Linked DNA regions of Streptomyces ficellus. The protein of the gene in region 1 binds, or shares a complex with, the protein of each later gene. Links are inferred from orthologs where the notes say so. Each region holds a gene or a part of one and is shown on either strand. Other genes may lie near its edges.

What was found.
Region 2: the proteins of mfd (region 1) and uvrA are in contact, whole or in part, in a crystal structure (PDB 4DFC), measured with the Escherichia coli proteins. The link is inferred for Streptomyces ficellus from one-to-one orthologs.

What each region holds. Positions count from the first base shown.
Region 1 is NZ_CP034279.1:4,367,328-4,372,404, reverse strand. The notes cover bases 373-4,497. They hold mfd (transcription-repair coupling factor), read right to left. Parts: upstream 4,104-4,497; coding sequence 573-4,103; downstream 373-572. Other genes in these bases: EIZ62_RS19595 (HNH endonuclease family protein), read right to left, coding at 373-507. Also shown: more of EIZ62_RS19595, read right to left, coding at 1-372; EIZ62_RS19580 (hypothetical protein), read left to right, coding at 4,862-5,077. UniProt on the Escherichia coli protein: Couples transcription and DNA repair by recognizing RNA polymerase (RNAP) stalled at DNA lesions. Mediates ATP-dependent release of RNAP and its truncated transcript from the DNA, and recruitment of nucleotide excision repair machinery to the damaged site.
Region 2 is NZ_CP034279.1:5,636,066-5,640,084, reverse strand. Bases 477-4,019 are described here. They hold uvrA (excinuclease ABC subunit UvrA), read right to left. Parts: upstream 3,695-4,019; coding sequence 677-3,694; downstream 477-676. Other genes in these bases: EIZ62_RS25185 (maleylpyruvate isomerase family mycothiol-dependent enzyme), read left to right, coding at 3,886-4,019; EIZ62_RS25195 (PfkB family carbohydrate kinase), read left to right, coding at 477-616. Also shown: more of EIZ62_RS25195, read left to right, coding at 1-476. UniProt on the Escherichia coli protein: The UvrABC repair system catalyzes the recognition and processing of DNA lesions. UvrA is an ATPase and a DNA-binding protein. A damage recognition complex composed of 2 UvrA and 2 UvrB subunits scans DNA for abnormalities.

The DNA.
Region 1 (5,077 bases):
CATCTGCCAGCTGTACGACAGCGGTACGACGTGATCCACCTGCACGTCCGCCGCCTCCGCCTTCTTCCAGGCGATGTCCTTGCCGGTGTAAGGGTCGTGCAGCGTCATCGCCACCACCACGCAGTCGGAACCGGACCGGAAGCGCACGTCCTGCCCGTCGCGGCGCAGGAGGTCGTTGCGGGTGTCGCAGCCGTTGCGCGCCAGCGGCACGCCGTCGGCGGTGTCCATCCAGGCGTAACCGAACTCGTCCCGGTCGTAACCGGTCCTGGCCCCGCGGCCTTTGACGGGGAGCGCCTCGACGAGCCGCCGCGCCGCCGCCCGGTCGGCGTCGGTCGTGAGGGGCGCGAGTCCCGGCTTCGTACCGTCGGGGTTGTCGAGCGGCCCGGCCGCGCGCGTGCCGGACGACGGGCCGTGCGCCGGGGAGGCGTCGTCCAGCACGCCGCACCCGGCGGCCAGGGGCGCGGCGAGGGACAGGGCGAGGGCGGCGGCCCGGAGCGTACGGCGCATCCCCGCATCGTAGGCCCGCGCCCCGGGACCGTCGCAGGCCCTACGCCCCGGCGCCCGCCCCCGGTCTACGAACCCAGGATCGTCGTGAGGAACTCGCCCGTCCACGCCAGCAGTTCGCGGCCCACCACCGGCTTGCCGCCGATCTTGCCCGTGGTGGGGCGCGGCACCAGGATCTGGTGCGTGGGCGCCTTGATGACCGTGCGGGGGTAGAGGCGCTTGAGGCGCAGCTCCTGCGACTCGCGCAGGTCCACCGGGGCGAAGCGGACGTTCGGCCCCTGGAGGACGATCTCGCCGACGCCGCACGCGCGGGCCAGCATCCGCAGGCCGGCGACCAGCAGCAGGTTCTCCACCGGTTCGGGGAGCTTGCCGTAACGGTCGGTGAGCTCCTCGCGGACCGCCGCGATGTCCTCCTCCGTGTTCGCGGAGGCGATCGCCCGGTACGCCTGGAGCCGGAGCCGCTCGCCGGGCGCGTAGTCGTGCGGGACGTGCGCGTCGACCGGCAGCTCGATCTTGACCTCCAGCGGCGGCTCCTCCTCGACGCCGCCCTCCAGGGAGGCCCGGTAGTCCGCCACCGCCTCGCCCACCATGCGGACGTACAGGTCGAAACCGACGCCCGCGATGTGGCCGGACTGCTCGCCGCCGAGCAGGTTGCCCGCGCCGCGGATCTCCAGGTCCTTCATCGCCACGTACATGCCGGCGCCCATCTCGGTGTGCTGGGCGATCGTCGCGAGCCGCTCGTGCGCGGTCTCCGTCAGCGGCTTCTCCGGCGGGTAGAGGAAGTACGCGTAGCCCCGCTCGCGGCCGCGGCCCACCCGGCCGCGCAGCTGGTGCAGCTGCGAGAGGCCGAAGTTGTCGCCGCGCTCCACGATCAGGGTGTTGGCGTTGGAGATGTCGATGCCGGACTCGACGATCGTCGTGGAGACCAGCACGTCGAACTTCTTCTCCCAGAAGTCCACGACCACCTGTTCCAGGGCCGACTCCGACATCTGGCCGTGCGCGGTCGCGATGCGCGCCTCGGGCACGATCTCGCGGAGGCGGGCCGCCGCCCGGTCGATGGACTCGACCCGGTTGTGGATGTAGAAGACCTGGCCCTCGCGCAGCAGCTCGCGGCGGATCGCCGCGCCGATCTGCTTCTCCTCGTACGGGCCGACGAAGGTGAGGACCGGGTGCCGCTCCTCCGGCGGGGTGGTGATGGTCGACATCTCGCGGATGCCGGTCACCGCCATCTCCAGCGTCCGGGGGATGGGGGTGGCGGACATGGTGAGCACGTCGACGTTGGCGCGCAGCTTCTTCAGCTGCTCCTTGTGCTCGACGCCGAAGCGCTGCTCCTCGTCGACGATGACCAGGCCCAGGTCCTTGAACTTCGTCTCCGAGGAGAACAGCCGGTGCGTGCCGATGACGATGTCGACCGCGCCGTCCTTCAGCCCTTCCAGCGTGGCCTTGGCCTCCGCGTCGGTCTGGAACCGGGACAGGGCCCGCACGACGACCGGGAACTGGGAGTACCGCTCGGAGAACGTGCCGAAGTGCTGCTGCACGAGCAGCGTGGTGGGCACCAGGACCGCGACCTGCTTGCCGTCCTGCACCGCCTTGAACGCGGCCCGCACCGCGATCTCCGTCTTGCCGTAGCCGACGTCGCCGCAGATGAGGCGGTCCATGGGGACCGTCTTCTCCATGTCCTCCTTCACCTCGGCGATGGTGGACAGCTGGTCGGGCGTCTCCGCGTAAGGGAAGGCGTCCTCCAGCTCCCGCTGCCACGGGGTGTCCGCGCCGAAGGCGTGGCCGGGGGCGGCCATCCGGGCGCTGTACAGCTTGATCAGGTCGGCGGCGATCTCCTTGACCGCCTTCTTCGCCCGCGCCTTGGTCTTGGTCCAGTCGGCGCCGCCGAGCCGGTGGAGCGTCGGCGCCTCGCCACCGACGTACTTGGTGACCTGCTCCAGCTGGTCGGTCGGGATGTAGAGGCGGTCACCGGGCTGGCCGCGCTTGGCGGGCGCGTACTCGACGAGGAGGTACTCGCGGGTGGCGCCCTGGACGGTGCGCTGCACCATCTCGATGTAGCGGCCCACGCCGTGCTGCTCGTGGACGATGTAATCGCCGGTCTCCAGGGTCAGCGGGTCGATCGTCTTGCGGCGCCGCGTGGGCATCCGCTGGCCGTCCTTGCCGGCCGCCTTCTGGCCGGTCAGGTCGGTCTCGGTGAGGACCGCCAGCCGCAGCGCCGGGTCGACGAAGCCGTACTCGACCGCACCGCACGCCACGTGCACCAGGGACGGCTCGATGTCCTTCAGGTCCTTGTCGAGGCGGGCCGCGATGCCCTCGCCGCCCAGCACCTCGACCGTACGGGCCGCGGGGCCGTGCGCCTCGGTGACGAACACCGTGCGCCAGCCGTCCGCCAGCCAGCCCTTGGTGTCGGCGAGCGCCCGGGCGGTGTCGCCGCGGTACGACTCCGGGGCGTGCATGCCCAGCTTGAGCGTGTCATCGTCCAGCTCGTCGTCCGCCGCGAACGGCGACACCGACCACCACATCATGCCCAGCTCGCGCGCCCGGTCCCGGACGTCCGCGATGCCCCACAGCGACGCCGCGCCGACGTCGATCGGCGCCTGACCGCCGCCCGCGGTCGCCGCCCACGAGGCGTGCAGGAACTCCTGGGAGGTGGCCACCAGGTCGGCGGCCCTGGTCCGCACCCGCTCCGGGTCGCACACCACCGCCATGGCGCCCTTGGGCAGCACGTCGAGCAGCAGCTCCATCTCGTCCACCAGGACGGGCGCGAGGGACTCCATGCCCTCCACGGCGATCCCCTCGGCGATCTTGCCGAGCAGTTCCCCCAGCTCCGGGTGGGCCTCGGCCAGCGCCGCCGCCCGCTCCCGGACGGAGGCCGTCAGCAGCAGCTCGCGGCACGGCGGGGCCCACAGGCCGTGTTCGGCGATCTCCAGGGACCGCTGGTCGGCGACCTTGAAGTACCGGATCTCCTCGACGTCGTCGCCCCAGAACTCGACGCGCAGCGGGTGCTCCTCCGTCGGCGGGAACACGTCCAGGATGCCGCCGCGCACCGCGAACTCGCCGCGCTTCTCGACCAGCTCCACGCGCGCGTACGCCGCCGCCGCGAGGCCCTCCACCACCTCGTTCAGGTCGGCCTGCTGCCCGGTGCGCAGCGCCACGGACTCCAGCTCGCCCAGGCCCTTGACCTGCGGCTGGAGCACGGAGCGCACGGGTGCGACGACGACCGACACGGGGCCGGCCGCCGGGTCGTCCGGCGACGGGTGGACGAGCCGGCGCAGCACGGCCAGGCGGCGGCCCACGGTGTCCGAGCGGGGCGAGAGGCGCTCGTGCGGCAGCGTCTCCCACGACGGGTACTCCACCACGGTGTCCGGGTCCAGCAGGCTGCGCAGCGCGGCCGCCAGGTCCTCCGCCTCCCGGCCCGTCGCCGTCACCGCGAGCACCGGCCGGCCCGCGTCCCGGGCCAGCGCGGCGAGCGCGAAGGGACGCGCCGCGGGCGGGCCGACCAGGTCGACGTGGGCCCGGTGGCCGTCTGCGGCGGCGCCGACCGCTTCGGCGAGGGCGGGGTCCTTGACGACGGCGTCGAGCAGACCGTGCAAGCTCATGAAGGCTTCCATCCGGGGTGTGGGGCAACGCGAAGGGCCCGACACGTCTCACGGGCCGGGGGTTTCCCAGCGTACGACGTCGCTCCGACACCCGCCCCCGAAACCCTTCCCGGGCCCGGGGACGTCCGTACGGGGCGTGCGTCCGGAAATTCGTGCGGCCGCATGTCAACCGGGACCGTCCCCCCGGACGTATACGCCATGAGACATGTCCGACCCGTGCCGGGAGCCGCATTGACCGAAGAGGAGTTCCAGGAGCTGTACGCCCACTCCGCCACGCGGCTCGTCGGCCAGCTGTACCTGATGACGGGCGACCTCCACGAGGCCCAGGACGTGGTCCAGGAGGCGTTCGTACGGGCCTGGGGGCGCCGCTCGCGGCTGTCCCGGGACGCCGGGCCGGAGGCGTGGGTGCGTACCGTGGCTGGGGGTCCCCCCGGGCCGAAGGCCCAGGGGGAGGCTCGCCGTCAGCCGGTGGCGCCGCCGGAAGCGGTCCGCCGAGGCGTGGCGGCGGCACGGCGACGGCCTCGCCTCGGCGGTGCCCGCGCCAGGACCGGGCACGGTCGCCCTGGTCACGGCGCTGCGCCGGTTGCCCGACCGGCAGCGCCGGGTCGCCGTCCTGCACTACGTCTGCGACCTGAGCGTGCAGCAGGTCGCCGACGAGACCGGCATCTCGGCCGGCACCGTCAAGACCCACCTGTCGCGGGCCAGGCACGCCCTCGCACCCCACCTCTCCGCCACCGAGGAAGCCGAGGAGCAGCACGGTGACCGATCCGCGTGACGACAACGCCGCCGGGGCACCCGGCGGTGCCGGGGGCACCCACGGGACGCCCGCCCCGGGGGCGCGCGACCGGGTCGACGAGGCCCTCGCCGCGGCGCTCAAGGGTGCCGCCGCGGCCGGGGCGCGGGCGGCCGTGCCGGAGCCCGCCGCGCGGGTGGTCGTGCGGGGCGCGCGCCGCCGGCGGCGTACCGTGGCGGCC
Region 2 (4,019 bases), 1.3 Mb from region 1 along the record:
GGGCGGGCTGACGGTGTTCACCGGCGGGCTGACCGTGTCGGTGCCGGCGGTTCCGGTGGCGGTGGCCGACACCATCGGCGCGGGTGACACGGTGAACGCGGCGCTGCTGCACGGCCTGGGGTCGCGCCCGGTGGCCGCGCTGGACGCCGCCGCCTGGGCGGACCTGCTGTCCTTCGCGGCCCGCGCGTCGGCCGTCACCTGCTCCCGTCCGGGCGCGGAGCCGCCGTACGCGGCGGAGCTGGTGACGGCCGACGCGGTGCTGCCGCTGCACGGTGTGCCCGCGCTGGTCTGCGCGCCCGGCGGCCCGCCGCTGGCCGGCCGGCGGGGCGCCCTCGACCTCATCGGGCGCGCGATGGCCGGCGGCGCGGGGCTGGTCGTCGTGCCGGTGGACCGGCTCGGCGAGGACTTCTTCTCGCTCCGGACGGGCGTCGCCGCCGGGATCGCCGGCACGTTCGCCGATCAGGGCGTACGGCTGGCGATCGTCGGCGACGTCTCGCCGCGCCTGGCGGCGAGCACGTCCCTGCGGGACTTCGTCGAGGCGGCGGATCACGAGGGCCGGATCGTGTGCGCCGGCTCGTTCCCGACGCTGGCGGCCCGCCTCACCCCGCTGCCCTGACGGGGCGGCGACGGACGGGACGGCCCGCCGTGTGGGCGGCGGGCCGTCACCGTGGAGTGGTCAGACCTTGGCCGACCGGCTCGCCGTCTGCTTCTTCGGCTTGACCGCCTTGGTGGTCTTCGCCGTCTTCGCCGAGGCGGTCTTGCGGGTCGCGCCGTCCACCGCCGCGACCGTCTTCTTGGCCGTCGCCCGCTTCCGCGCCGCCGGTACCGCCGGGGCGGCGTCGCTGACCCGGTCGGCGCCCAGGATGTCCCGGAGGAACTTGCCGGTGTGGCTGGCCGGGACGGCCGCGACCTGCTCGGGGGTGCCCTCGGCGACGACCAGGCCGCCACCGCTGCCGCCCTCGGGACCCATGTCCACGACCCAGTCGGCCGTCTTGATGACGTCCAGGTTGTGCTCGATGACGATCACCGAGTTGCCCTTGTCGACCAGGTTGGACAGGACCGTGATCAGCTTCGAGATGTCCTCGAAGTGCAGACCGGTGGTCGGCTCGTCCAGGACGTACACCGTGCGGCCCGTCGACCGCTTCTGGAGCTCGGACGCCAGCTTCACGCGCTGCGCCTCACCGCCGGAGAGCGTCGGGGCGGGCTGGCCGAGGCGGACGTACCCGAGGCCGACCTCGGTGAGGGTGCGCAGGTGACGCGAGATGGTCGGGACCGCCTCGAAGAAGTCCAGGGCCTCCTCGATCGGCATGTCCAGCACCTCGGCGATGGACTTGCCTTTGTAGTGGACGTCCAGGGTTTCCCGGTTGTACCGCGCTCCGTGGCAGACCTCGCAGGGGACGTACACGTCCGGGAGGAAGTTCATCTCGATCTTGATGGTGCCGTCACCGGCGCAGTTCTCGCAGCGGCCGCCCTTGACGTTGAAGGAGAACCGGCCCGGCAGGTAGCCGCGGACCTTCGCCTCCATCGTCTCGGCGAACAGCTTGCGGACGTGGTCGAAGACTCCGGTGTACGTCGCCGGGTTGGACCGCGGCGTCCGCCCGATGGGCGACTGGTCGACGTGGACGACCTTGTCGACCAGCTCGTCGCCGTTCACGCGCGTGTGCCGGCCGGGCACCGACTTGGCGCCGTTGAGCTCGCGCGCCAGGTGGGTGTACAGGATGTCGTTGACCAGCGTCGACTTGCCGGAGCCCGAGACGCCCGTGACGGCCGTCAGCACGCCCAGCGGGAAGGAGACGTCGATGTCCCGCAGGTTGTTCTCGCGGGCGCCGTGCACGGTCAGGCGCCGCGCCGGGTCCACCGGGCGCCTGATGTCGGGGGTCGGGATGGACCGCTTCCCGGCGAGGTACTGGCCGGTCATGGAGTCCTTGTTGGCCAGCAGCTGCTTCAACGGGCCGGAGTGGACGACCTTGCCGCCGTGCTCGCCGGCGCCGGGGCCGATGTCGACGACCCAGTCGGCCACCTTGATGGTGTCCTCGTCGTGCTCGACGACGATGAGCGTGTTGCCCATGTCGCGCAGCCGGACCAGGGTCTCGATCAGCCGGTGGTTGTCGCGCTGGTGCAGGCCGATGGACGGCTCGTCGAGCACGTAGAGCACGCCGACCAGGCCGGAGCCGATCTGGGTGGCGAGCCGGATGCGCTGGGCCTCGCCGCCGGACAGGGTGCCGGCCGCGCGGTTCAGCGAGAGGTAGTCCAGGCCGACGTCGACCAGGAAGCGCAGCCGCTCGTTGACCTCCTTGAGCACCCGCTCGGCGATCTTCTTGTCGCGGGCGTTGAGCTTCAGCTCGCCGAGGAAGTCGGCGCACTCGCTGATGGACATCGCGGAGACCTCCGCGATGGACTTCTCCATCACCGTGACCGCGAGGACGATCGGCTTGAGGCGGGTGCCCTCGCAGGTGGGGCAGGGCACCTCGCGCATGTAGCCCTCGAAGCGCTCCCGGCTGGAGTCGCTCTCGGCCTCGCTGTGGCGGCGCTTCACGAAGGAGACGGCGCCTTCGAAGGCGGGCGTGGTGTACGCCCGCTCCCGGCCGTAGCGGTTGCGGTAGCGGACCTCGACCTGGGTCTTGTGGCCGTACAGCAGGGCCTTCCTGGCGCGGGCGGGCAGCCCGGCCCAGGGGATGTCCGTACGGAAGCCGAGGGCCTGGGAGAGACCGCCGATCAGCCGGCCGAAGTACTCCTTGGTGTGGCCGTGGGACCAGGGGTGGATCGCGCCCTCGTCCAGGGACCGGTCCTCGTCGGGGACGACCAGCTCGGGGTCGACCTCCATGCGCGTGCCGATGCCGGTGCAGTCGGGGCACGCGCCGAAGGGCGAGTTGAAGGAGAAGGAGCGGGGCTCCAGCTCCTCGAAGGACAGGTCGTCGTACGGGCAGTACAGGTGCTCGGAGTACATCCGCTCGCGCTCGGGGTCGTCCTCGGGGAGGTCGACGAAGTCGAGCACGACCATGCCGCCGGACAGGCCCAGCGCGGTCTCGACGGAGTCGGTCAGCCGGCGCTTGGCGCTGTCCTTGACCGTGAGGCGGTCGACGACCACCTCGATGGTGTGCTTCTCCTGCTTCTTCAGCGTGGGCGGCTCGGCGAGCTGGATGGTGGTGCCGTCCACCCGGGCCCGGCTGTAGCCCTTGGTCTGGAGGTCGGCGAAGAGGTCGACGAACTCGCCCTTGCGCTCGCGGACCAGCGGCGACAGCACCTGGAAGCGGCTGCCCTCCGGCAGCTCCAGCACCTTGTCGACGATGGCCTGCGGCGACTGCCGGGAGATCGGCCTGCCGCACTCCGGGCAGTGCGGCTTGCCGATGCGCGCGAAGAGCAGGCGCAGGTAGTCGTACACCTCGGTGATGGTGCCGACCGTGGAGCGCGGGTTGCGCGAGGTCGACTTCTGGTCGATCGAGACGGCCGGGGAGAGGCCCTCGATGAAGTCGACGTCCGGCTTGTCCATCTGGCCGAGGAACTGCCGGGCGTAGGAGGAGAGCGACTCGACGTACCGGCGCTGCCCCTCGGCGAAGATCGTGTCGAACGCGAGGGAGGACTTGCCCGACCCGGAGAGCCCGGTGAAGACGATGAGGGAGTCACGAGGGAGGTCGAGCGAGACGTTCTTCAGATTGTGCTCGCGCGCGCCACGGACGATGAGACGGTCGGCCACGCCGGTCCGCACCTTTCTTGAGAGAAGCGGGGGCACAGCCCCCGTCCCAGACTTTTCAAGCCTACGGGGGGCCGCCAAATGGATGCCTGACTTTCAAGGATGCCTCCACCGAGCGTATAGCACGTGCATTCGATTTCCGGCCTCGAGCTGCCACCTTCACCCGATCGTGTGGCGGCGCTAGGGTCGGCGGCATGATCGACCATGTGCGTGACCTGGCCTCTGTACGTGAGGCGACCGAACGGCTGCTCACCGCTGCCGCCAAGCTCGACGACGCCGCCATGGCCGCGCCGTCCCGTCTGCCGGGCTGGTCCCGGGGCCACGTGCT